Linked DNA regions of Gloeothece verrucosa PCC 7822. The protein of the gene in region 2 binds, or shares a complex with, the protein of the main gene of each other region. Links are inferred from orthologs where the notes say so. Each region holds a gene or a part of one and is shown on either strand. Other genes may lie near its edges. The genes, in order: pheS and pheT.

What was found.
Region 1: the proteins of pheT (region 2) and pheS are in contact, whole or in part, in a crystal structure (PDB 6P24), measured with the Escherichia coli proteins. The link is inferred for Gloeothece verrucosa PCC 7822 from one-to-one orthologs.

What each region holds. Positions count from the first base shown.
Region 1 is NC_014501.1:2,161,514-2,172,777, reverse strand. Bases 4,747-7,512 are described here. They hold pheS (phenylalanine--tRNA ligase subunit alpha), read right to left. Parts: upstream 6,749-7,512; coding sequence 5,744-6,748; downstream 4,747-5,743. Other genes in these bases: CYAN7822_RS09565 (RNA-guided endonuclease InsQ/TnpB family protein), read right to left, coding at 6,905-7,512; CYAN7822_RS09575 (2OG-Fe(II) oxygenase), read left to right, coding at 4,753-5,706. In the rest of the region: CYAN7822_RS37575 (DUF29 domain-containing protein), read right to left, coding at 1-54; CYAN7822_RS09590 (LL-diaminopimelate aminotransferase), read right to left, coding at 130-1,365; CYAN7822_RS09585 (DUF29 domain-containing protein), read right to left, coding at 1,477-1,944; CYAN7822_RS09580 (transketolase C-terminal domain-containing protein), read right to left, coding at 2,133-4,046; more of CYAN7822_RS09565, read right to left, coding at 7,513-8,119; 5'/3'-nucleotidase SurE, read left to right, coding at 8,229-9,044; CYAN7822_RS09555 (DUF3727 domain-containing protein), read left to right, coding at 9,094-9,675; peptide-methionine (R)-S-oxide reductase MsrB, read left to right, coding at 9,784-10,185; CYAN7822_RS09545 (FtsW/RodA/SpoVE family cell cycle protein), read left to right, coding at 10,466-11,264.
Region 2 is NC_014501.1:2,316,801-2,328,323, forward strand. The notes cover bases 4,186-7,210. They hold pheT (phenylalanine--tRNA ligase subunit beta), read right to left. Parts: upstream 6,901-7,210; coding sequence 4,471-6,900; downstream 4,186-4,470. Other genes in these bases: CYAN7822_RS10185 (PEP-CTERM sorting domain-containing protein), read right to left, coding at 4,186-4,297; CYAN7822_RS10195 (EndoU domain-containing protein), read right to left, coding at 7,058-7,210. Also shown: gcvP (aminomethyl-transferring glycine dehydrogenase), read right to left, coding at 1-1,841; CYAN7822_RS39390 (PEP-CTERM sorting domain-containing protein), read right to left, coding at 2,120-2,812; more of CYAN7822_RS10185, read right to left, coding at 3,449-4,185; more of CYAN7822_RS10195, read right to left, coding at 7,211-8,182; CYAN7822_RS10200 (hypothetical protein), read left to right, coding at 8,330-8,932; CYAN7822_RS10205 (Uma2 family endonuclease), read left to right, coding at 9,020-9,595; CYAN7822_RS10215 (serine/threonine-protein kinase), read left to right, coding at 9,946-11,523.

The DNA.
Region 1 (11,264 bases), 160 kb from region 2 along the record:
GCTATAAGGACAATTTTGAGGTAAGTTTTTTAATTTCCCCTCGGTTTTATCCATTACATATCCTAAAGCATCCTCTTTTTAACCCCCCTTTGTTAAGGGGGGGGTTGGGGGGATCAACTAAATGCAGGGTTACACTTTCAACTTTTCAATAATACGTCTAGTAGCTTCTTCTACATTTTCGCGGCTATTAAAAGCGCTAATACGGAAATAACTTTCACCCGCCGCACCAAAACCGGACCCCGGCGTTCCTACCACATTGGCCGATTGTAGCAACTTATCAAAGAAATCCCAACTCGACAAACCCTCGGGAGTCTTCACCCAAACATAGGGCGCATTAACACCCCCATAAACATTTAAACCAGCAAAAGACAATTTATCACAAATAATCTGGGCATTTTCCAGATAAAAGTTAATTAATGCCTTCACTTGTGCCTGACCTTCTTCGGAATAAACCGCCTCAGCGCCGCGTTGTACAAGATAAGAAACCCCGTTAAACTTAGTAGACTGACGACGGTTCCATAATTTCCATAAGTCTACATCCTCTCCATTAGCCGCTTTAGCTTTTAGGGTTTTCGGAACCACCGTCAACGCGCAACGAGTCCCCGTAAAACCGGCATTTTTGGAAAAAGAGCGAAATTCGATGGCACAATCTCTTGCTCCTTCAATTTCATAGATAGAATGAGGAAGACTCCCATCAGTTATAAAGGCTTCATAAGCCGCATCAAAGAATATAATAGACCCATTTTCTTTAGCATAATTTACCCATTTTGTCAAGTCTTCTCGGGTAGCTGTTGCCCCGGTGGGGTTATTGGGAAAACAGAGATAAATAAGATCGACTTTTTGGTCGGGAAGATCGGGAGTAAAATTATTTTCGGCGGTCATGGGCAGATAAACTAAGCCTTGATACTCGCCTTTTTCGTTCACGTCGCCGGTATGTCCTGCCATCACGTTAGTATCGACATACACGGGATAAACTGGATCAGTAACAGCAATGGTATTATTGTGGCCAAAGATATCAAGGATATTACCCGTATCGCATTTAGAACCATCAGAGACAAAGATTTCCGAAGCATCTATTTCACATCCTCGCGCTTGGAAGTCTTGAAGGGCGATTTTTTCCCGTAACCAAGCATAACCTTGTTCTGGACCATACCCTTTAAATGTAGCGCGGTCGCCCATCTCTTCAACGGCTTTAATCATGGCTTGGCGACAAGCTTCGGGTAACGGTTCAGTCACATCGCCGATCCCCAGTTTAATAATTTTAGCTTCTGGGTGCGCTTCTGCGAAGGCATTAACCCGTCTTGCAATTTCGGGAAATAAATAACCGGCTTTGAGTTTCAGATAGTTGTCGTTAATGGTTGCCATATTCAATTGCTACAAACACGGACTCGGATTAAATGATTATACAATGATTAATTATGATTAATAAAATCTTGAAATGTTGTTTTAGCTTACTTTTATATTCCTTTTTTCTGCTTACTCGGGAAAATAATCAGCATTGAGTACATCTTCAAGAGAAAAACAAGGCTCACTAGGAAACATTGTTGCCGGTAATTCATATTTCCGAATAATTATTTTAATAGCTTTTTGATAGCAGACCCCAAAAATTTCATCGAGTCTGACTTTAAGACTAGGACTATCTTTTAAAACCAGATTTAATTGTTCTCTTTGCTCAACAATTGTATTTCTCCAGCCTCTCGCATTATTTTCTTTTTCTGCTTGCCAATAAATTAATTTTAAAAGATGTTCAAGAATTGTTATCAAGCGGCTTTCTATTTCCCGCTTCTCACTTCTTCCCATTGCTTCAATTTCTTCAATTAAATTTTCTAAATCCACCTCATTAAAACGTTGCTCCTTAAGTAATTTAGCCATAGTTAAGAGCCAAAGATAAAAATCCTTTTCATAGAGATTTTTTAAAGATATTGATTGACTGGGACTGACCATAACTGACCATATAAGTAGCTAGACTTTTATTAAAATTAACTTTTGATTAGTTTGATTAAGTGAAAAACTCAGATAAATTGTTTAGAAAATTTTATTGAAATCTCTCACCCTCATAGTATTCACTTAATCAAAATAATTATAGTTGTGACTGAGTGGGTTCCCGTGCGGCTAACCCACCCTAACTAGAATTAACCAACTAATTCCTTAACTTTGTTGATGATGCCTTCGGGATCAAGACCTTGGAAAGGATACTGTTCCCATAAGCCGCCACAACCTTCCTTATAAGTTCCCAAATAGGCAAATTTAGGCGTTAAACCCCGTTCAAGTAACCAAGAACCAAAGCGGCTACCGAGTCCCGTGCGGCGGTTAAAAGGTTCAACCACCAAGACAAAAGGAGAAGCACCGACTTTGGCTAAAGTTTCCTCATCAATAACATTGAGGGTAGACTTATTGATGACTCCCACATTAATGCCCTCTTGTTTTAAACGTTCTGCGGCATCTACAGCACGATATAAAGCATCCCCAAACGTAACAATATAACCAGCGCTACCTTCTCGTACTACTTCATCTTTACCGGGGGTAAAAGTATAGCCTTCTCCAAAGAAATCTTTGCCATTAGCATCGAGAATATTGGGGGTTTTAGAACGAGTTGAATAAATAAACCGTAAACCGGGCTGATGAAAAACTGACTCAACACAAGCCTTCATTTGAGCCGCATCTGCCGGAAAATATAACCAAGTGGGGTAACCATCATCTAACCCATTATCGGCGAACATATTATTAATTCCGAAGTGACAGGTATTATCGGCCATATCGTCAATACCTGCATGGGAAAAATGACAGAGTAAATTAGATTTATTCAGCCGCGCCATGGTAATTTCAGAAATACACATTTCTAAAAAGGCGCTGAAGGTTCCAAAAATTCCTTGTTTGCCTTCCTCCATGCCAAACCCAGCAGCCGCAGAAATATTCCCCCGTTCCATAATGCCGCCACTGACAAAAATTTCTGGGTAAGCGGCATGAATTTTATTGAGTCCGCAAGAACCTTCTAAGTCATTATCAATACACATGACTTTCTCTTTGCGTTCTTGTTCGTTCATTTTGCCGAGTACAGACACCACCGCATCACCGAACACATTGCGGTTAGAACCCCAATTATCGCCAGAACCGATAAACTTATAGGTTTGTTTGGGCGCTTGAATACTCTTGAGATAGTCAACCGCGTCGGTGAGTCCTCGTTTTTCTAGATAAGCCAGGGCTAATTTGACAGAAATAACATCATGGCCGTGAGTAGAACCTTCTAATCCTTCAATTCCTACACACATTTTACGCTTATTAATGACAGCCACAGGGCCAACACTGGTAACCGCTTGGCAGATGCGACGATATAAGTCATCGATATCTTCCCCATCTCCCTCTAATATGGTGACACCGTGACCTTGGAGGGTTTGGCTGACGCTATAACCCGGTAAATAACTTGAAGGATGTCCGGCAATGGTCACATCATTATCATCAATGATCAGTTTAACATTCAACTTTTGCGCTACAGCCAGACGGGCGGCTTCTGCGTCATTACCTTCTTGTTGTGAACCATCAGACCCCAAACAAAAAACGATTTTGTTAGGATTTGCTAAAGCCACCCCATTGACATAGGGCCACATATGTCCCAATCTTCCAGAACTAAATTTAACCCCAGGAGTCAAACCGAGTTCAGGGTGTCCGGGTAGATGATAATGGGCCTCACGATAATGTAGCAGTTGTTCAAGAGGTAAACTCCCTTCTAAAGCCGCCATTAAATATTGTGTTCCTACCCGATGTCCGGCCTCATCAAAGAAAATCGGCACAAATTTATTAGGTTGAGAGTGGAACAAGCTATCTAAAATCAAGACTTCTGGCACTGTATCATAGGGGCCGCCTGTATGACCGCCTACACCCCTTGCTGCTCCCGTCGCCGTGAAGAAAACGATCGCATCGCGGCATAATTGAATATTGGCTTTTAAGGTTTCTTTCTGCTCCGGGGTTAAAGTTGGATTGGTGGGATCTAAGGTTAAGGGCTTATAGGCACTCAAATTGATGGGAAAGGCAGCTTTCGCTAAAGTCATGGCTATTGTTCCTCAATAGATTAACAAGATTCGTCATAATAACGACGATGATTGAATCAACCTAACCCTAAACGGTGGTAGGGCATTTAAGCAATTGTATCGCTAATAAGTCAATTAATAGTCCTAAAATTTTTGTTGATGATCAATCATCTCGGTAGCTCCACAAAGACAATTGTAAGCTTTTAAAATCAAAAATCGTCCTCGTTCTCTTGAGGAAAAAGATTTTCAAAATTTAAAACATACTCTTTAGAAAAAGGACACTCCACAGAGAATATTAGGACATTCACACATTCTCAACCCTAGATAAAAAAACCTCGGCATTTACCGAGGTTACTGCTGTTGTAGGAGAACTCAATGTCAATGGGAGATACACTGAGAAAGACTGTTGGTTGCCGGCTAACATTTGAGTGAAGCGATAGCAGAAATTTTTTGACAACCTTTTTTTGTGGTTTGCTTATTCAATAAGTTAACAAAAATGTTAAGGATTGTAAAGACTATTTGACAAAAAAAAGTTATTTGTCTACGAAAACACATAAGGCGTGCTGATAAGAAAAGCTGACTAAAAGCCTGAAAAGCCAGCGATTGAGCTTATTACAGCCATTTTGTAGCCACGAAATCACTTTTTATATCTCTCTTTAGATGCTCTATGACTGTCAGCCGAATGGTGTAGGATCAATTAGCTATGGATCAGCTTGAGCAATAAGCTATGTTAATCAATAAAGCTTTACAGGATAAAATTAGTATATATAGAAAACAGTTTGAAGAAGGAAAACCATTTAAACACGTTGTTATCGACAATTTTTTCGACCCAGATGTGGCTCAAACACTGTTGCAAGAATTTCCCCTATTTGATCCTCAAAAAGCCATCAGTGAAACCGGAACCCTTGGCGGAAAATCCGTGCATGAGAATTTAGGAGAAATCAGCATTAATTATCAAATTCTAGCTGAACATCTGGGTTCGACAGCTTTTCTCGATTGTATTTCTCAACTGACAGGGATAGAAAAACTCATCAACGACGAAACCTTTTATGGAGGAGGAACTCACGAAAATTTAAATGGGCAAGAATTAGACCCTCATGTAGACTTTAATTTAGATGAAAGAAGGTGGTATCATCGCCGCTTAAATGTCATTATTTTTTTAAATAAAGAGTGGGAAGAAAGTTGGGGAGGATGTTTAGAATTGCATTCTAATCCCCGAGAACCCGATGAAAATCAAATTACAGCCTTGCTTCCTCTATTCAATCGCTGTGTGATTTTTGAAACCAATGAATATTCATGGCATGGCTTTACTAAAATTCAACTGCCTGCGGAAAAACAGCATTTATCTCGAAAATCAATTTCTATATATTTATATACCAAAGAAAGACCCGAAGATGAACTAGCCCCACCTCATACCACCTTTTATATACATCGCCCTCTTCCTCCTCATATTCAACCGGGCAAAGTCTTAACACAAGAAGATTATCAAGAAATAAAAGTTTTGTTAAAAAGACGAGATGATTTAATTCATTTTTATCAAAAAAAAGAGTTAGAAAATTCTTCTGAACTCGAAAATATCAAAATGCAGATTAAGCGCTATTTGGCTTTAAAACATCAAAACTTATGGAAATTATGGCACTTATGGATTAAATTAAAAAAATCTTCATTTCCTTTGTTTTAGCCAGAAGGGGCTGCCCATTTGTTCGCCCCTTTGACAATTAAAACTGACGCAAAAACCGCCAATCACTCTGGTAACAACGGCGAATATCATCAATTTGATGAAGCACCATAGCAAAGCGTTCTACTCCTAGACCGGCGGCAAAACCAGTATAAACTTCTGGATCATACCCCACAGCTTTTAACACATTGGGGTCTACCATGCCGCAACCCAGCACTTCTAACCATTTGCCTTTCCATTGCACATCCACTTCCGCAGAAGGTTCAGTAAACGGGAAATAACTAGCCCGAAATTTAACCGGTAACTCTTCGCCAAAAATCTGACGAATAAATTCTTTGAGAGTCCCTTTAAGGTCAGTAAAAGTTAATCCCTTATCAATGGCCAACAATTCTACTTGATGGAAAACGGCCGAGTGAGTGGCATCTACGGTATCTCGACGATAAACCCGTCCTGGTGCCACAATGCGAATAGGCGGCTGATGGGTTTCCATATAACGAATTTGCACCGGCGAAGTATGGGTTCTCAACAAATGACCATTGGCCAAAAAGAAAGTATCCTGCATATCACGTGCCGGATGGTCAGCCGGAATATTTAACGCCTCAAAATTATAATAATCGGTTTCTACATGGGGCCCTGTGGCGACTGTATACCCTAGCCCCACAAAAATATCTAACACGCGATCAATAGTATTATTGAGGGGATGAACACGACCGATCGGACGACTTACCCCCGGCATGGTTACGTCTAGGGTTTCTGCGGCTAATTGGGCTTGAATTTGCGCCTGTTGTAAGGTCTGACGTTGGTTCTCTAACTGAGTCTGTAGCCCTTCTTTGACTTCATTGGCTAATGCACCTAGGCGCGGACGATCTTCAGGCGATAACTTGCCCATAGTTTTGAGAATTTGCCCAAGTTGTCCTTTTTTCCCGAGATATTGAACCCGTAGCTGTTCCAATTCTTCTAGGGTCGTGGTAAGGGCGATCGCGCTATCGGCTTCTTGTTGCAGGGTTTGTAGATCTGTCTCTATTTGGCTTAAGGAGGTGGTCATGATCAAAATTATTGCTGATTAACCTATTTGGGTTGAGCTACCCTCATCACCAAACTCGATTATATCTTTGTTGATCAAGCTATTGTAGTTTTTTGCTCGACAGATAAGACACATTGACATCCTCACCGCCGTAAAACGGGCGGTGATTCCCAAACCTCACGATTTGGGTTTCTTGTTTCCTTCCCGAATCCGGGTTTTTCGCAACTGCCCTTTAGACTTATGCCTATCAGGTCTTATGTCCGCTCCACAGACTCTCACCGCCAGCCCGGCGGCCAGAATATTGCGACTTGCATTGATGTCGCGGTCATGGACAGTTCCACACTCTGGACACTCCCACGAGCGAACACTCAATGGCAATTTGTCAATTACGAGACCGCAGTTCCCACACCGCTTACTGCTCGGGAAAAAGCGATCAATTTTTACCAGTTCACGACCATACCACTGGCATTTATATTCAAGTTGACTGACAAACTCAGACCATCCACAGTCGGATATTGCCTTAGCTAACTTAGAGTTTTTGACCATATTTCTAACTGCCAAATCCTCAACTACTATCGTTTGGTTTTCACGTACAAGTTGAGTTGTCAGTTTATGGAGAAAATCTCTTCTAGAATCCCCTATTTTCGCGTGAACTTTGGCTACTTTCAATCTAGCCTTTTCTCTATTCTTAGAGCCTTTTTGAGTTTTAGAATACGCTTTTTGAACTCGTTTAAGCTTTTTGTAGAGCTTATTAAAATGCCTAGGATTACTAACTTTAGTCCCATTGCTTGTGGTGATCAGACTGGTTATCCCCAAGTCGATTCCAATGACTTTATCGGTTTTTGGCAAGGGTTCAATACTCTCATCCCTAACCAAAAGAGAAATAAACCATCTACCAGAAGCATCGAGTTTGATAGTTATCGTCGATGGTTCCGTATTTTGCGGAAGTTGCTGACTCCAGCGAATAGTCAATGGTTCTTTGCATTTGGCCAACCAAACTTGGCCATCTTTCCATTTGAAAGCCGATTTGGTAAACTCTGCACTTCCTCCACTTCTTTTCTTTTTGAAACGGGGATACTTAGCGGTTTTCCCAAAAAAGTTAGCAAAAGCTCTCTGAAGGTGTCTCAAAGTTTGCTGAAGAGGAACACAGCTAACCTCATTGAGAAAATCCAAGTCCTCTTGTTTTTTCCAAGAGGTGAGCATAGCGGAGGTCTGACAGTAGTCAATTCTCTCAAGTCGCTCGTACCATGCTTGTGTTCTCTCATGCAAAGCCTTGTTATAGACCAAACGCACACAGCCCAATGTCCGACGCAAAATGTTTTCTTGCTCTTTCGTTGGGTAAAATCTGAATTTGAATGCGCGTGCTGCTTCGCAGTCCTTCGGAGCGGTCATGCCTTGAGAATATTAGACCTATATTTCACATTCTAACATATATTCTGTGAGATGGTACAATTAAGTAAAGCCGTGCGCTTAAGCACGGGGTTTCCACCCAAAATTTACGATGACCACACAGAAGTCATTAAAACTATTGATTACCAATGATGATGGGATTTTTGCAGGAGGGGTTCGTACATTAGCCAACACTTTAGCCCAAGCCGGCCATCAGGTGACAGTAGTTTGCCCTGATCGGGAACGATCAGCTACGGGTCACGGACTAACATTACATCAACCCATCAGGGCCCAAATTGTTCAGGGAATTTTTGCTCCTGAAGTCACTGCTTGGTCTTGTTCAGGGACTCCCTCTGACTGTGTTAAATTTGCCTTGAGTGCTGTCCTTTCTGAACGTCCAGATTTAGTGATTTCTGGCATTAATCATGGGTCTAATCTCGGGACTGATATCCTCTATTCAGGAACCGTTAGCGCCGCTATGGAAGGACTCATCGACGGCATTACCAGTATTGCCTTCAGTTTAACCAGTTTTTCTGAAGATGACTTCACCCCCGCCGCCGAATTTGCCGTCGTTTTAGTGGCTTTATTAGCCGAACAGCCTTTACCTCAACCGACTCTCTTAAATGTAAATGTGCCTGCCGTCCCTTCACAAAAAATCGCCGGTGTCAAGCTGACTCGACAAGGTTTAAGGCGTTATCAAGAAAACTTTGAAAAGCGCCTCGATCCCAGAGGAAAAAATTATTATTGGTTAGTGGGTGAAGTCATTGAAGAAATTTCTCAACCCGATCATCTCCATCTTCCTACCCATATCCCTACAGATGTTCAGGCCATTCGAGACCACTATATTACTATTACCCCTTTGCAATATAATCTGACTGATGTTCAAGGATTTGAACACCTTGATCAAGCAAACTGGTTTGGTGCCTAAAGGGCCAAAAATCATGATATTCTAATCAATCAAGGTCGTTCTAGGTACTATGTCCTCATCTCAATATAATCCAGACAACGAGTTAGATGATGCTGAGATCGTCACGCTGACAGATGAATCAGGGCGATCGCTAGAGTGTTACATTGAAAATGCTTTAGAAACTGAAGATGTTGCTTATCTTCTGCTGATGCCCATTGATACCCCAGTGGTTATTCTCGCTTTGGATGATGAAGCCGAGGAAGATGATTTATCAGAAACTTTTCTAATAGAAGATGAAACCGAAATAGTAAAGATTTTTGCCGATGCTAAAGCCGTATTAGCTGAACTCGATCTGACCCTCAAGCATACCGCTTATACCCTGACGGTAAGTGGTGAATTACCTCCTTTAGAAGATGAAGGAATTCTCACTTTAGAACTGAACTCAGAGGAGCAAGAAAGGTTAGAACCAGAAGAGTTACAGTTTTTGGCTAGTTTCTATCATCTAGACCAAAAATATTCCATTTATACCCCTTTAACTCCTCTACTGTTTTTAGCAACTTATGATAATTTCGGCAAAATAGAACTGGTATCTCCTGATGATGAAGATATTCAGCCGATTCTTGAAGATTTACTTTTTGACGAAATGGATTAAAACTCTCAACAGAGAAATTTTGAAAATCAAAAGCCAATAAATCCATTACAATAAAATTAGACAATAGGGTCTAAATAAATAACTATTTAAAGAAAAAAACGCGAAAATATGGTGGATAAAGTCGAAAAAACTGAACAAGAGTGGAAAGAAATTCTCACCCCAGAACAATTTAAAGTCACCCGCAAAAAGGGAACAGAAAGAGCATTTACAGGTCAATATCATGACAATAAAGAAAAAGGAACCTATAAATGTGTTTGTTGTGGCAATGAATTATTTAGTTCAGAAACAAAATATAATTCCGGAACCGGATGGCCGAGTTTTTGGAAACCTTTAAAGGAAGAAAATATTAAGTGCGAAGATGATTATGCTTTGTTTATGAAACGAACAGAAGTCTTATGTGCCGCTTGTGACGCTCATTTGGGTCATGTTTTTAATGATGGGCCGAAACCGACAGGATTACGTTATTGTATGAATTCTGCCGCTTTGACATTTAAAAAACAAGAAGAATAGTTATTAGTTATTAGTCATTAGTCATTAGTCATTAGTCATTAGTTATCTCTTTTTCTTGTTTATGGAGTTGAGTTAACAATTAACTAATGGCTAGAAAAAAACGATTATAAAATTGCTAATTCACTAATGACCAAGGGCCCCTCTTCAAGAGGTATCTACTGACTATTGACTCTTGACTCTTGACTCTTGACTCTTGACTAATTAAGGAACAAACATTAGTAAACTCTCATCAATCGCAGTAATAGCCCTTTAAAGGAAGATCGATAAGGACAAAGATAATATGATAGCAAGGGGGAAAAATTCGTCGAATTTGCGGTGGATACGCTACTTATTTCCATTTTTTGAGAGTAATGTAGAAACTTGGTCAGTAGAGGCGCGTTTACTACGCTGGCTTACCCTTCTTTGGCTATCGATCGGGTTAATTATTCAATTTAGTGCCTCCTACCCTGTATACGGGCCAAATAACGTCATAAGACAATTAATCTGGCTGTGGATAGGTATGATTGGCTTCAATTTTATTACCCGATCTCCCCTACGCTATTTCTTAAATATTGCACCTTGGATGGTATTACTCGTCCTAGGAATGATTTTGAGTACCTTAGTTCCTGGGTTAGGAGAAACGGTCAATGGCGCAACCCGTTGGATTAAAATTGGACCCATCTTGATTCAACCTTCAGAGTTGATGAAACCCTTTTTAGTGCTGCAAAGTGCCAGAATTTTTGGCGATTGGTTTCGATTATCCTGGAAAATTCGCCTACAATGGGTAGGGCTTTTTGGCGTGGTTTTGGCAGGAATTCTCATTCAACCTAATTTGAGTACCACCGCTCTCTGTGGCATAACCTTATGGTTAATTGCTCTCGCTTCAGGGTTACCGATGTTTTACTTATTGTCAACGGCTATAGGAGGCGGCTTAACCGGATTTATTAGTATCAGTTTACAGGAATATCAAAGGCGGCGTGTACTATCTTTTATGAATCCTTGGGCGGACCCTAGAGGCGATGGATACCAACTGGTTCAAAGTTTACTCGCTATTGGTTCCGGCGGAAATTGGGGTGTAGGATATGGAATGTCGCAACAAA
Region 2 (11,523 bases):
TGCGCCGACTCAGGAATTAAACAGATGTTGCGGTCCTTGTCGCCTCGGGTTTCGTGATACTTGCGAATAACTTGCAAGCCGGCATATTCCCCTTGAGAACCGGCATTAGGTTGTAACGAAATAGCATCAAACCCTGTAATTTGCGCTAACCATGTTTCTAACTGTTGGAAAAGTATCTGATACCCTTCCCCTTGAGAAAGGGGGACAAAGGGATGCAATTTACCAAATTCTGGCCAAGTCACCGGTATCATTTCGGCGGTAGCATTTAACTTCATGGTACAAGACCCCAAGGGAATCATGGAAGTATTGAGGGCTAAGTCCTTGCTTTCGAGTTGATGCAGGTAACGTAATAATTCCGTTTCCGAGTGATATTTATTGAACACCGGGTCGGTAAGATAGTCACTGGTACGCTTTAACGCTTCAGGAAATTCAAATTTAGCAGACTTGGCAATTTCTTCTACGGTAAAAGGTAATTCATCTTGTCCGGCGAAAATTTGCCACAATTGGATCACATCTTGTAGGGTTGTGGTTTCATCTAAACTGATACCCACTGCCGCATCATCCAGGAAACGCAAATTAATGTGATGTTTCTGGGCAGTTTCGATCATGGTTTTCGCCTTCTGTTCTCCCACCCTTACATGAAGGGTATCAAAAAACGGTTCTGACTCAATAGAATATTTCAGGTGTTTTAACCCGGTGGCCAGAATAACCGTTAACTGATGTACCCGTGTGGCAATTTGTTTAATACCCTGTGGACCATGATAAACCGCATACATCGCCGCCATCACCGCGAGTAACACTTGGGCAGTACAAATATTACTGGTCGCTTTATCCCGTCTAATATGTTGTTCTCGGGTTTGGAGGGCCAAGCGTAAAGCCGGTTTACCCTGTGCGTCTTTGGAAACCCCAATAATACGCCCCGGTATTTGCCGCTTATAAGCGTCTTTGGTAGCAAAATAAGCCGCATGAGGTCCCCCGTATCCCATCGGCACACCGAACCTCTGGGCACTTCCTACCGCAATATCTGCCCCAAATTCGCCAGGGGGTGTGAGTAGGGCTAAACTGAGGAGGTCTGCCGCAACAGTCACTAATGCGCCGGCTTGATGGGCTTTCGTGATAAACTCGCGGTAGTTGTAGATCGTGCCGTCAGTAGCGGGATATTGAAGCAGCGCCCCAAAGATAGGGGTTTCAAAATCAAAGTTATGATGATCGCCGATAATAATTTCTATACCGAGGGGATAGGCCCGAGTTTTAATAACTTCAATAGTTTGGGGATGACAGCCGCTAGAGACAAAAAAGGCATGAGCATTTTTATTTTTACACAAACCGTAACTCATGCTCATAGCTTCGGCGGCGGCGGTTCCTTCATCGAGAAGAGAAGCGTTAGCTATTTCCAAACCCGTTAACTCAATAATCATGGTTTGGAAGTTGAGTAAAGCTTCGAGTCGTCCTTGGGCAATTTCAGCTTGATAGGGGGTATAAGCGGTGTACCATCCAGGATTTTCTAATATATTGCGAACTATAACCGGCGGCGTGATACAGTCATAGTATCCCATGCCTATATAAGAACGATAAACTTTATTTTTTGAAGCAATAGATTTTAATTGAGTTAAAGCCGCATATTCGCTTTGTGCGGGCGGTAAATTGAGTTTTCTTTCCAGACGAATGGCGGCGGGAACGGTTTTATCGACTAATTCATCTAGGGTAGAAAGCCCTAAAATAGAGAGCATTTGTGCAATTTCTTGGCGGTTGGGGCCGATATGCCGATTGACAAATGAATCTGTAGCGGCTAAAACTGTGGTTGAGGCTGGTTCGGTGGGGGTGATTTCCAAGTTAACCATAGAAGATAATTAGAGATCTTGTAAGGGGTTTAGGCAGGTATTATTGGTGATCTTAACGCAATTTGTTAAGATTTTGTAATAAACTCCGCCAGCCCCCAAAATGCAACATCGACTCACTCCATGATGTAGACAGAGAAAAATAATTCTTGAGATAGATGAATAGTCCCCTGAAATAGAGGACTATTAAGGCAAGTAATATTAAGTAAAAATATTCAGAAAAAGTTAAAAAGTTCTTTGGACTCTGAAAACTTTTTGAGTAGATAGACCAACCTTGTTGATTATTTTTTGGCTTTTAGTCGTTTAAAGAAAGAGCCAAAGCCGAGAGCCGCTCCTGCACCTAAAATGGTAAAGGGTTCAGGAACGCTTGCGGTTTGACGCAAAGTAAAGAAGGCATTTCCGTCAGCATCGATAGGTACATTCAACAAGAAAGCTGGGGCTGTCACACCAGGGTTTTGGACACCTAGTATGCCACTAAGAACAGTGCCATGGTCAAAAGAAATGTAAGTTCCTGAATTGGTCACCTTAGCAAAGCCAAGAGTGCCTCCACTAAATAGATAGGCTAGATCAAAAGGTGCAGATATACCTTCACCATTATCAACGGTTGGCGCAAAAAGATCGCCGTTAGGATCTAATTGAGTAAATTCATCTCCTAATCCTGTCCCTATAGTAATATGAAAGTCGGTCCAGGTAAGCTTAGAATAGTTATAGACGAGCTTTAACAGTTGAATCCCTACAGAGGTATTTGGTTCATATCCTGTCAGTGCAATTCCTACATCGAAAGCACCTAAGTCTGTGGCCCTTTCATACAATGTAAGTGAATTTTCTTCGCTGTTGTCGTACTGGTAAAACCAATTTCCATTGCTTCCTGTTATTGAAATCTCAGCCGCCTGGATAGGTTGAGCCGCTAATGCCAGGGAAGCTAGTCCGCTTGCTAAGACTGTCCCTGAAACAAAGAGGTTAAACTTAGGCATCTTTAATTTGTCTCCAAATTTTCAGTTGAGCTATTTATATAACTCTATAGCCAGGCTGTTAGAGTTAGCGTTAGTATTTGCTTCAATAACGTATAACTTTAGGTATAATTTAATATTTTTTGTCGATATGGAGGGCAATGCTAGAAGTTAGGCATCATACTTTCTTTATTAATTTTTGATAATTTTCCGACTAAAGAAGGTATAGAAGCATTTTTAGAGATGAGTAAAACAAGGGGGACAACTCAAAGTTTAAGAGCATTTCGGGATTGGGTTAGAGATAAATTATAGATTTATATTAATGATTGTCTAGCTAAAAAGGTCTAATTGTCGTGGAAAAAAAGGTCTTCTTATTTCTAATGGAGGTTCGCCAAGTTGATTAGATAGCTTGATTAAAAGTCATCCGCGCCTTTCAAGATGGTACATCCTCTGAAACCATTGTCAGTCGTTACTCAACTGTATCGTTATCCGATGTTTACACCACAATAGGTTATTATCTGCGATACCAAGACACTGTACAAGCCTATCTTAACCGCCGAGAAGAGTTAGCCGCATCTGTCGCCAGCGTTTAGCCACCGTTCAACCGGATTTAAGCTTGATCCGTTCTCGCTTGTGTTATATAAAATCCGGTTGATTTAATTACTTTTTGGCTTTTTGCCGCTTAAACAAAGACCCAAATCCTAAAGCCACTCCTGCACCTAAAATTGTAAAAGGTTCGGGAACAGTTTCCACCGTTAATTTTATGTAATCAACCTCCGTGTCATCTTGAACATAAACATCTAAAAATCCCTTGGTGTTGAGAGTAGCAATCAAGTTACCTGTAGTATTTGGTAGCGCCAAGGGAGAAAGACTACTTAAATCAAGATAAAATGTCTGATCAACTGGTGTTGGTGATGCTGTCCAAGAAGTATTTAACAAACCCGGAACAGTAGAAGTTGATGTCTGATTGCTGCTTGTTCTATTGGTGCTGTTACTGGGTGGACTAGGGTCAATGGTTGATATAGTACCGCTGCTGCTTGGTGTACCGTTGCCACTCCCAAAATAGCTACCCCAACGAACAGGATCTAAATTTCCTAAAGAATCAATAAATAATAAGTGAATAGCATCATTTTGACTCCCTCCTGCACTTGCTCTAACCCGAATCTCTAAATTAGCACCAGTTATGTTTCCTATCAGATTGGAGAAACTAAAAGTATGAATGAACTGTCTATCTGCACCTGGTTGATCAAAATTTCTGATCTGGCATAAAGGATTATTTGTACAAGAAATATTTGAACTAGAGTAGAGATTATTGATGAATGCAACAGCACCAGGACTAGGGTTAGATGGTTCGAGACCATCACTGGTATTGTAAGCATCCATATTCCCTGCGGTGAAAGTATAGGTTGCTGCTTGAGCCGCTTTTGGCATTAAAGGAAGCCAAGTTAGTGCGAGGGCACTAGCAATCCCTATACTCCCCCAGAAGCGAGAAGCAAAAAAACTATTCATAATCATTAAATTCTTCAGTTTTTGCCTATTAAGTTTTAATTACACCCTTAAGTGTATAACCACGCTGTTAGAGTTAAAGTTAGTTTTACGTTGAATAATGTATAACTTGATGTATAATTTAGCTAAAATTTGGCAAAAATTTGAGGGCAACTGGTAAAATTGCCCTTTTAGTATTAACTCCGTAAAGTTACCTTAAACTCCTCAACTAATGCCTCCCGAATCTGATTATGAACCGGGTCAACCTCCGTATCAGTTAAGGTACGATCTCCCACTCGATAAGCCAAACTAAACGCCAAACTCCGTTGACCTTCAGGGACATTTTGACCCTTATATTCATCAAACAATTCCACGCCAGCTAATAAACTTCCTCCGGCTTTTTTCATCACTTTTTCTAACTGGAAAACCGATAAATCTATCGGTGCAAAAAAAGCTAAATCTCGCGCCACTGCCGGAAAAGGAGAATAGGCTTGAAAACGAGGAGTGACTAACTCATCTTTATTAAGCGCCTCTAACAACCGATCAAAACTTAATTCAAAAGCATAAACCTCATCAATTAACCCCCGCTTTTGTCGGAGTTGAGGATGAAGTTGTCCAAATATCCCTAACTGTTTCCCCTCTAACCATAAAGAAGCAGTACGCCCCGGATGAAGACGTTCATCGTTTTGGTCGGGTTGATATTCTACTACTATTTCTAAAGCTTCAAACACACTTTCTAAGATGCCTTTTGCTTCATACCAAGACATGGGTTGAGATTTACCGCCCCTTGTCCAACGGCCCAGAGGAGTCACCTCGCCGCCGAGAATTCCTGCCAGAGAATCTTGTTCCTGTATTCCCTCATTTGACTTATAGAAAATCCGCCCAATTTCAAAAGCATTAAATGCCCCATTTCCTTGAGATTGGTTATACTCAAAAGCATCAATTAACCCATTTAATAAATTGGTTCTGAGGGCCGAATATTCAGCTAATAAGGGGTTAGCTAAAACCACCTCATCTTTTTCGGGTTTCACCAGGGAATATTGCACCACTTCGGTGAGTCCTACGCCGCGAAACAACGCGCGAACTTTGCGCTGTAATTGTTCTTCAAAAGACAGTGCGCCGGGTTCTGTCTTACGGGGAAGAGTATCACAGAAATGATCATAACCATACAAGCGGGCAACTTCTTCAATGAGATCTATTTCTCTTTCTAAGTCCCGATAGCGATAAGAGGGTACTGTCACCGTCCAAACATCAGTTTTAATCGGTGTTAACTGGCAACCGAGATCGGTTAAAATACGTTCTACATCTGCCGCTTCTACAACACCTATTCCGTCGGATGTTTTGACATTACCTAAAATTTGCTGTAGTCTTTCTAAACGCAATTCGATCGAACGAGTTTGTTGATCGGGTCTAGCATCGGCAATCACTTGATGAACCGCCTTACCTCCCGCTATTTCCGTAATCAAAGAGATGGCCCTAGCACAAGCTAAGTCTAACTCAATTTGGTTCACGCCGCGCTCATATCGGGCAGAAGATTCACTGCGTAACCCTTGAGATTTTGAAGACCGACGAATGGTGATCGGATCAAATAGTGCCGCTTCTAAAACAAGATTTTCCGTGCCTTCATAAACCTCGGTTTCTTCTCCTCCCATCACGCCAGCGATGGCAACCGGAACATCATTACTGGTAATGAGTAAATTTTGGGGAACCAGAGAGCGAGTTTGACCATCGAGGGTTTTAATTTCTTCTTTTTCACGGGCAAATCTGACCCCTATACTTAAACTTTTGCCCTTGCCTACGGTTTTCAAGCGTTCCCGGTCAAAAGCATGAAGCGGCTGTCCCCATTCTAGTAATACATAATTGGTGACATCCACCACATTATTAATCGGACGAACCCCTGCCGCTTCTAAGCGTTTTTGTAACCATTGGGGAGAGGGAGCAATTTTAACGCCTTCTATCACCGTACCCATATAAGCCGGACAAGCTACCCCATCATCCACCTCTAGACTTAAACTGCCTTTTTTAGAGGGGATAGATAAGTCGGGGGGTTGAGGAAGGTTTAAGGCCGCACCGGTTAAGGCGGCGACTTCTCGTGCTACTCCCACCATACTCAAGGCATCCGCGCGGTTAGCGGTAGGAGAGATATCTAAAATCACATCATCTAACCCTAATAAGGGACGGACATCAGAACCTAATTCTAAATTCTTTTGTGAAAATATATGAATTCCTTCAGACTCTTTGGTTAATCCTAACTCAGCCAAAGAGCAAATCATGCCTTCTGAACGAACGCCGCGCAGTTTAGCCGGTTTAATTTTGAGATCTACGGCAGGTAAATAGGTTCCGGGGGTGGCGACAGCAACAAAAATATCTGCTCTTGCATTGGGTGCCCCACAGACAATTGTAGAGGTAGACTCTCCTCCGATATCCACTTCACACACACTTAATTTATCCGCATTGGGATGGGGTTCTCGTTTGAGAATTTTTCCGATGACTACCCCGTCCGCTTGTTGACGACGATCTTCTATCTCTTCAACTTCTATACCTGCAATGGTTAAGGTTTCCGCTAACTCCTCTGGAGTTAAGGTGATATCGACTAATTCCCGCAGCCAATTAATAGAGATTCGCATCTTCTCTTTCTTATCAGTGACCAGTTATCAGTTTAACCTGTACTGACCTATTATTCTGTATTTAGGCGATTTAGCCACCCATTCAAAATGAGTGGCAACTGTAGCAATACTCTAGTTTATTAATCTTTTCCTAGGCGCTTTCGCTATTTCAACGAGCCTAGGTAGGAGTCTCATAATTATCAACATTGCATTCACCAGTACGACCAAAATCCGGACTAGCATCACTATAGAAAGTACGAATTGCCCCTTCACGAGCGACAAAAACGTTTTCAAAAGTCTGCCCTTCGTCTGTAATTCCTACTAAACAAGCTATATTTGTTGAGTCTGTATTGGGGTTATCTTTGTAGGTTCTAGCACCCAGTTCTAAAATTTCTTCGGCATCGAGGGTATAAGCATAACCTTTGATCGGGGCGCTAACTTTACGGTCGCCGAGTTGCAGTTCTACACCTAGGGTATAAACTGCTCCCTCTTGAATTTCTGCGTTAGGAATACTCCTGGGTAAAATGCCAGCTAAATTTTTTTGTTGCAAATCTAAGTAGCGTCCTGCAAAGTGTAATCCGCCAATACCTCTACCAGGTTCACCACAAAATACATGATCAAAACCCTTGACCTTAAACCAAACATCGGTTAAATCATCCAGGAATTCATCATCAGAAGTACGTCCTTCTTCTAAAGAACCTCCTACATATTCTTTGATATTAGCTAGAACGCCGGGAAAGTTATTTAGAGTTGATTTAAATTCGTTCTCACTAACGACTTTACCCGGCTGGCCACAGAGTTCAACGATCGCCAGATCAAAATCATTCAATGCACGAGGAATAGGGGTAATGTCTTGATGTTGCCTATTGAACAAACCATCAGAATTATCGTCAAAAAAAGGAATAAATGCGGTTGGTTGGCTGCCGCTTTCCCCAGTGGTAGTTCCCGTTTCTGAAGGATTGCTCTCTGTAGAAGTGGCTAAAGCCGGATTGAGTTCCCCACAGGTTAAAGCGACCCAATGATTGGTTGAATTGGGAATCTTGATGTAAACATAAGTAGGATTATCTTGTTTATTTAGTCCCACTGCTTCGTAGGGGATAGATGTTTCTAAAGGGATGGGATTTTTCCCACTAATGGAAGTAGTACCGTTACAAGGTTGAGTGAGAGTGAATCTACCCGTATAGGGTGTTTGTGCCCAAGCGGCACTCGGTAAAATGATCAGAGAAATTAGTCCGGCTAATAAAGTTAGACAAAGGACAGATTTCAATTTTTTCATGGAAGATAGCAAGGTTGTTTTTTTCATCTTCTGGCTTAAACGAGCAGAGATACCATTTAATAGTGTAAGGTTAATGGTACTGAGGATATATTAACTTTTTTTTTATTAAAGTCAGAGGACATAGATAACATAACCTAAATTTTACCTAAATAAGTTATAAAGGAGTTCCGCTTAATGACCACCATAAATCGACGACAAAACCGCCCTTCACAGGAAGAGATCGAGCAAATGTTTAGGGAATTGGAAGTTATACCTAGTCCCTTAGACCAGCCGGCTATTATTCAACTGTTGCAAAAGTTTCGGGAGATTTATGCTAATGGTGGCGCAGAGTTTGCTCGATTTCAGTTATCTAATCACCCTGTATTTGATTGGTTTTCTTCTCATAATCGCTTAAAGGAGATTAATTTTTTTGACCAATGTATCACCCGGACTGCGGTAAGGGAAGCTTTACCTTCATTAGAGATTGAGACTAGCTTAAAGTCTTCTCTAAATTTAAAAGATGATAGCAGTGCATTTACCTTTGATGGAGAATTAGCCAAGGTTCTCTTCAAGGGCGGCGCTTACAATAAATTTAAAGGTTCTGCTAAAGAAGCGAAAACTTTAGGAGGTAATTTTTCTGCCGCTCTTTTTGGTGATCGCTATGATGAAGTGAAAATTTATGTGAGTTATGAACCTTGGTCAAATTGGTTTGGTGCTGTTGCTTGGGATATGACTTGGTTGGGTATTGATAAGGGTAATAATCAACTTTGGTTATTATCTGTTACGGATACTGATTAATCAATTGATTGCCCCCTGATTAAAGCCTTTTTAAGGATTGGGGGGGATCAAATTTACAATATAAACATCAACCCGAAAATTGCTCAGATGGTCAAACTCATGATACAAACCGCTAAACCTGCACTCTCCTTAGAGGAATTCCTCAAACTCCCAGAAACCCAACCGGAGAGCGAATACCTCGATGGTAAAATTATTCAAAAACCGATGCCTCAAGGAAAACACAGTAGAATACAAGGTAAATTAGTCACAACCATCAATGCTATCGCCGAAACTGAACGCATTGCTTTAGCCTTACCCGAGTTACGTTGTAGCTTTGGAGGCCAATCTATTGTTCCTGATGTAGCCGTCTTAAAATGGGAGAACATACCCAAAGATGACAATGGAGATATTGCCAATGTGGTTGCTACCTCTCCAGACTGGATTATTGAAATTCTCTCCCCTGAGCAAAATCAATCTCGAGTCACCAACAAAATTTTACATTGCCTCAATTGCGGCTGTAAATTAGGATGGTTAATCGATCCTCAAGTGCATTCACTGTTAATTTTTCCACCCCAACAACAACCCCTATTTTTTGAAGAAGAAGATCGACAGCTTCCTGTTCCGGATTTTCTAACACAACTCAATCTAAAAGTCAAGGATATTTTTAGTTGGCTGAAGCTTTGAGGTTTGGATGCTGCCTCTTTAGTTCCTGCACTGGCATTAAGCTCTTTTATGCGTATATGTTCTGAATCTTAGGGCAATTTTATTAAAACTATATATTATCTCTCATTAATTTACTGAAACGCCTCTATCTAAAGTATGGTATTATGGAAGGTGTATCACAGTCTGTTAATGAAGCTTCTCTCGAGTCTAACTACTTTTATAAAAATAAATATCTAAGAGAAGTTGTTAAATTAAGCGAATTTTCGGGCATTATAAGATTAGATTCCAAAAAATCCCTGGGCCAAACTAACCCGCTTTTTGAAATCCTATTTTCACTTCCATTTGGACACAGCAATCTTTGGTGACCTTGCATGAGCTACTGCGTCAATCCTTCCTGTAGTAATCCGAAAAACCCTGATAATGTCGTCGTTTGTCAAGCCTGCGGTTCCAAACTCTTATTGCGCGATCGCTATCAGGTACTTGGCATTCTTGGTAAAGGAGGGTTCGGAGCGACTTTTGCTACTATAGATACAAAAATTCCCAGCAAACCCTTATGTGTCGTCAAACAACTCAGGCCATCTTCGGATGACCCCAATGTTTTCCGCATGGCAAAAGAGTTATTCGTCCGAGAAGCCCAAACTTTAGACAAAGTCGGGGTTCATCCTCAAGTTCCCAGATTATTAGACTATTTTGAAGAAGCACAACAATTTTACTTAGTTCAAGAATACGTTAAAGGCAACAACTTACACCAGGAAGTTAAAAAGAATGGGCCATTTAGTGAAGCTGGTGTTAAACAATTTCTCTCAGAATTATTACCGATTTTAAAATATATTCATGCCCAAAAAGTTATTCACCGAGATATTAAACCGGCAAATTTAATTCGCCGTCAAACCGATAAAAAGCTGGTTTTAATTGATTTTGGAGCCGTTAAAAATCAAGTTAATACCGTAGTAGCCAGTAGTAATTCAGAACAGACTGCCTTTACAGCTTTTGCTGTCGGAACGGCTGGCTTTGCTCCTCCCGAACAAATGGCCATGCGTCCAGTCTATGCCAGTGATATTTATGCTGTCGGGGTAACTTGTATTTATTTACTTTCCGGGAAATCTCCTAAAGAGATGGGTATTGATCCAGAAACCGGAGAATTAACTTGGGAAAGTTGGGTAGAGATCAGCAACGGTTTTGCCGAAGTCCTGAAAAAAATGCTCGAGGTATCTGTTCGCCATCGTTATAAATCAGCCCAAGAGGTGTTAGATGCGCTTGAACTGACAGATTACACTCTTTCCTTAGAACAAGGAATGATTATGGCGGGTAAAGGCGAAGAAACTAATATGCCAACCCAAAGCCGCGCTTCTGGCTTAATCACTAAAGTCAACAATGGCATAGGATCGGGAACGAGGTCCTCATTGCCCAATAGCAGTGTGCGGAATCGTCAAAATTCCTCCATAGTCAGTAGCGGTGTGTCGAGTCGTACTTCTCCGGCCATGCCTTCACAGCCTTTGTCAAGTCACTTCAATAAACATCAACCTCGTAGTAGTCAGATAGATTTTCAGGTGGCTCATACCTCGCATCTGCTCAAGGGACAAAATGGAAACGAACAAGCTGGATTAAAGAAAAAACCTAGATTTGATGCTCATACTCTTTTAAATAATTATGAAAAAGGAAGACGAGATTTTGCCCAACAAGAATTGAAAGCGATTAATTTATCTAAAGCTAAGATCCCCGGGATTAATTTGTATCAAGCCGAATTAGTGAGAGCTAATTTACAATCGACAGATTTATCCGGTGCTGATTTAGGACGGGCTAACTTAAGTCAAGCTGTTTTAAAAAATACCAATTTAGGGCAAGCTTATTTAGGCTATGCTAATTTAGAACAAGCCGATTTACGAGGAGCAGATTTAACTGGCGCTAATCTTAAATTTGCAAATTTAAAAGCCGCGAATTTATGTGGA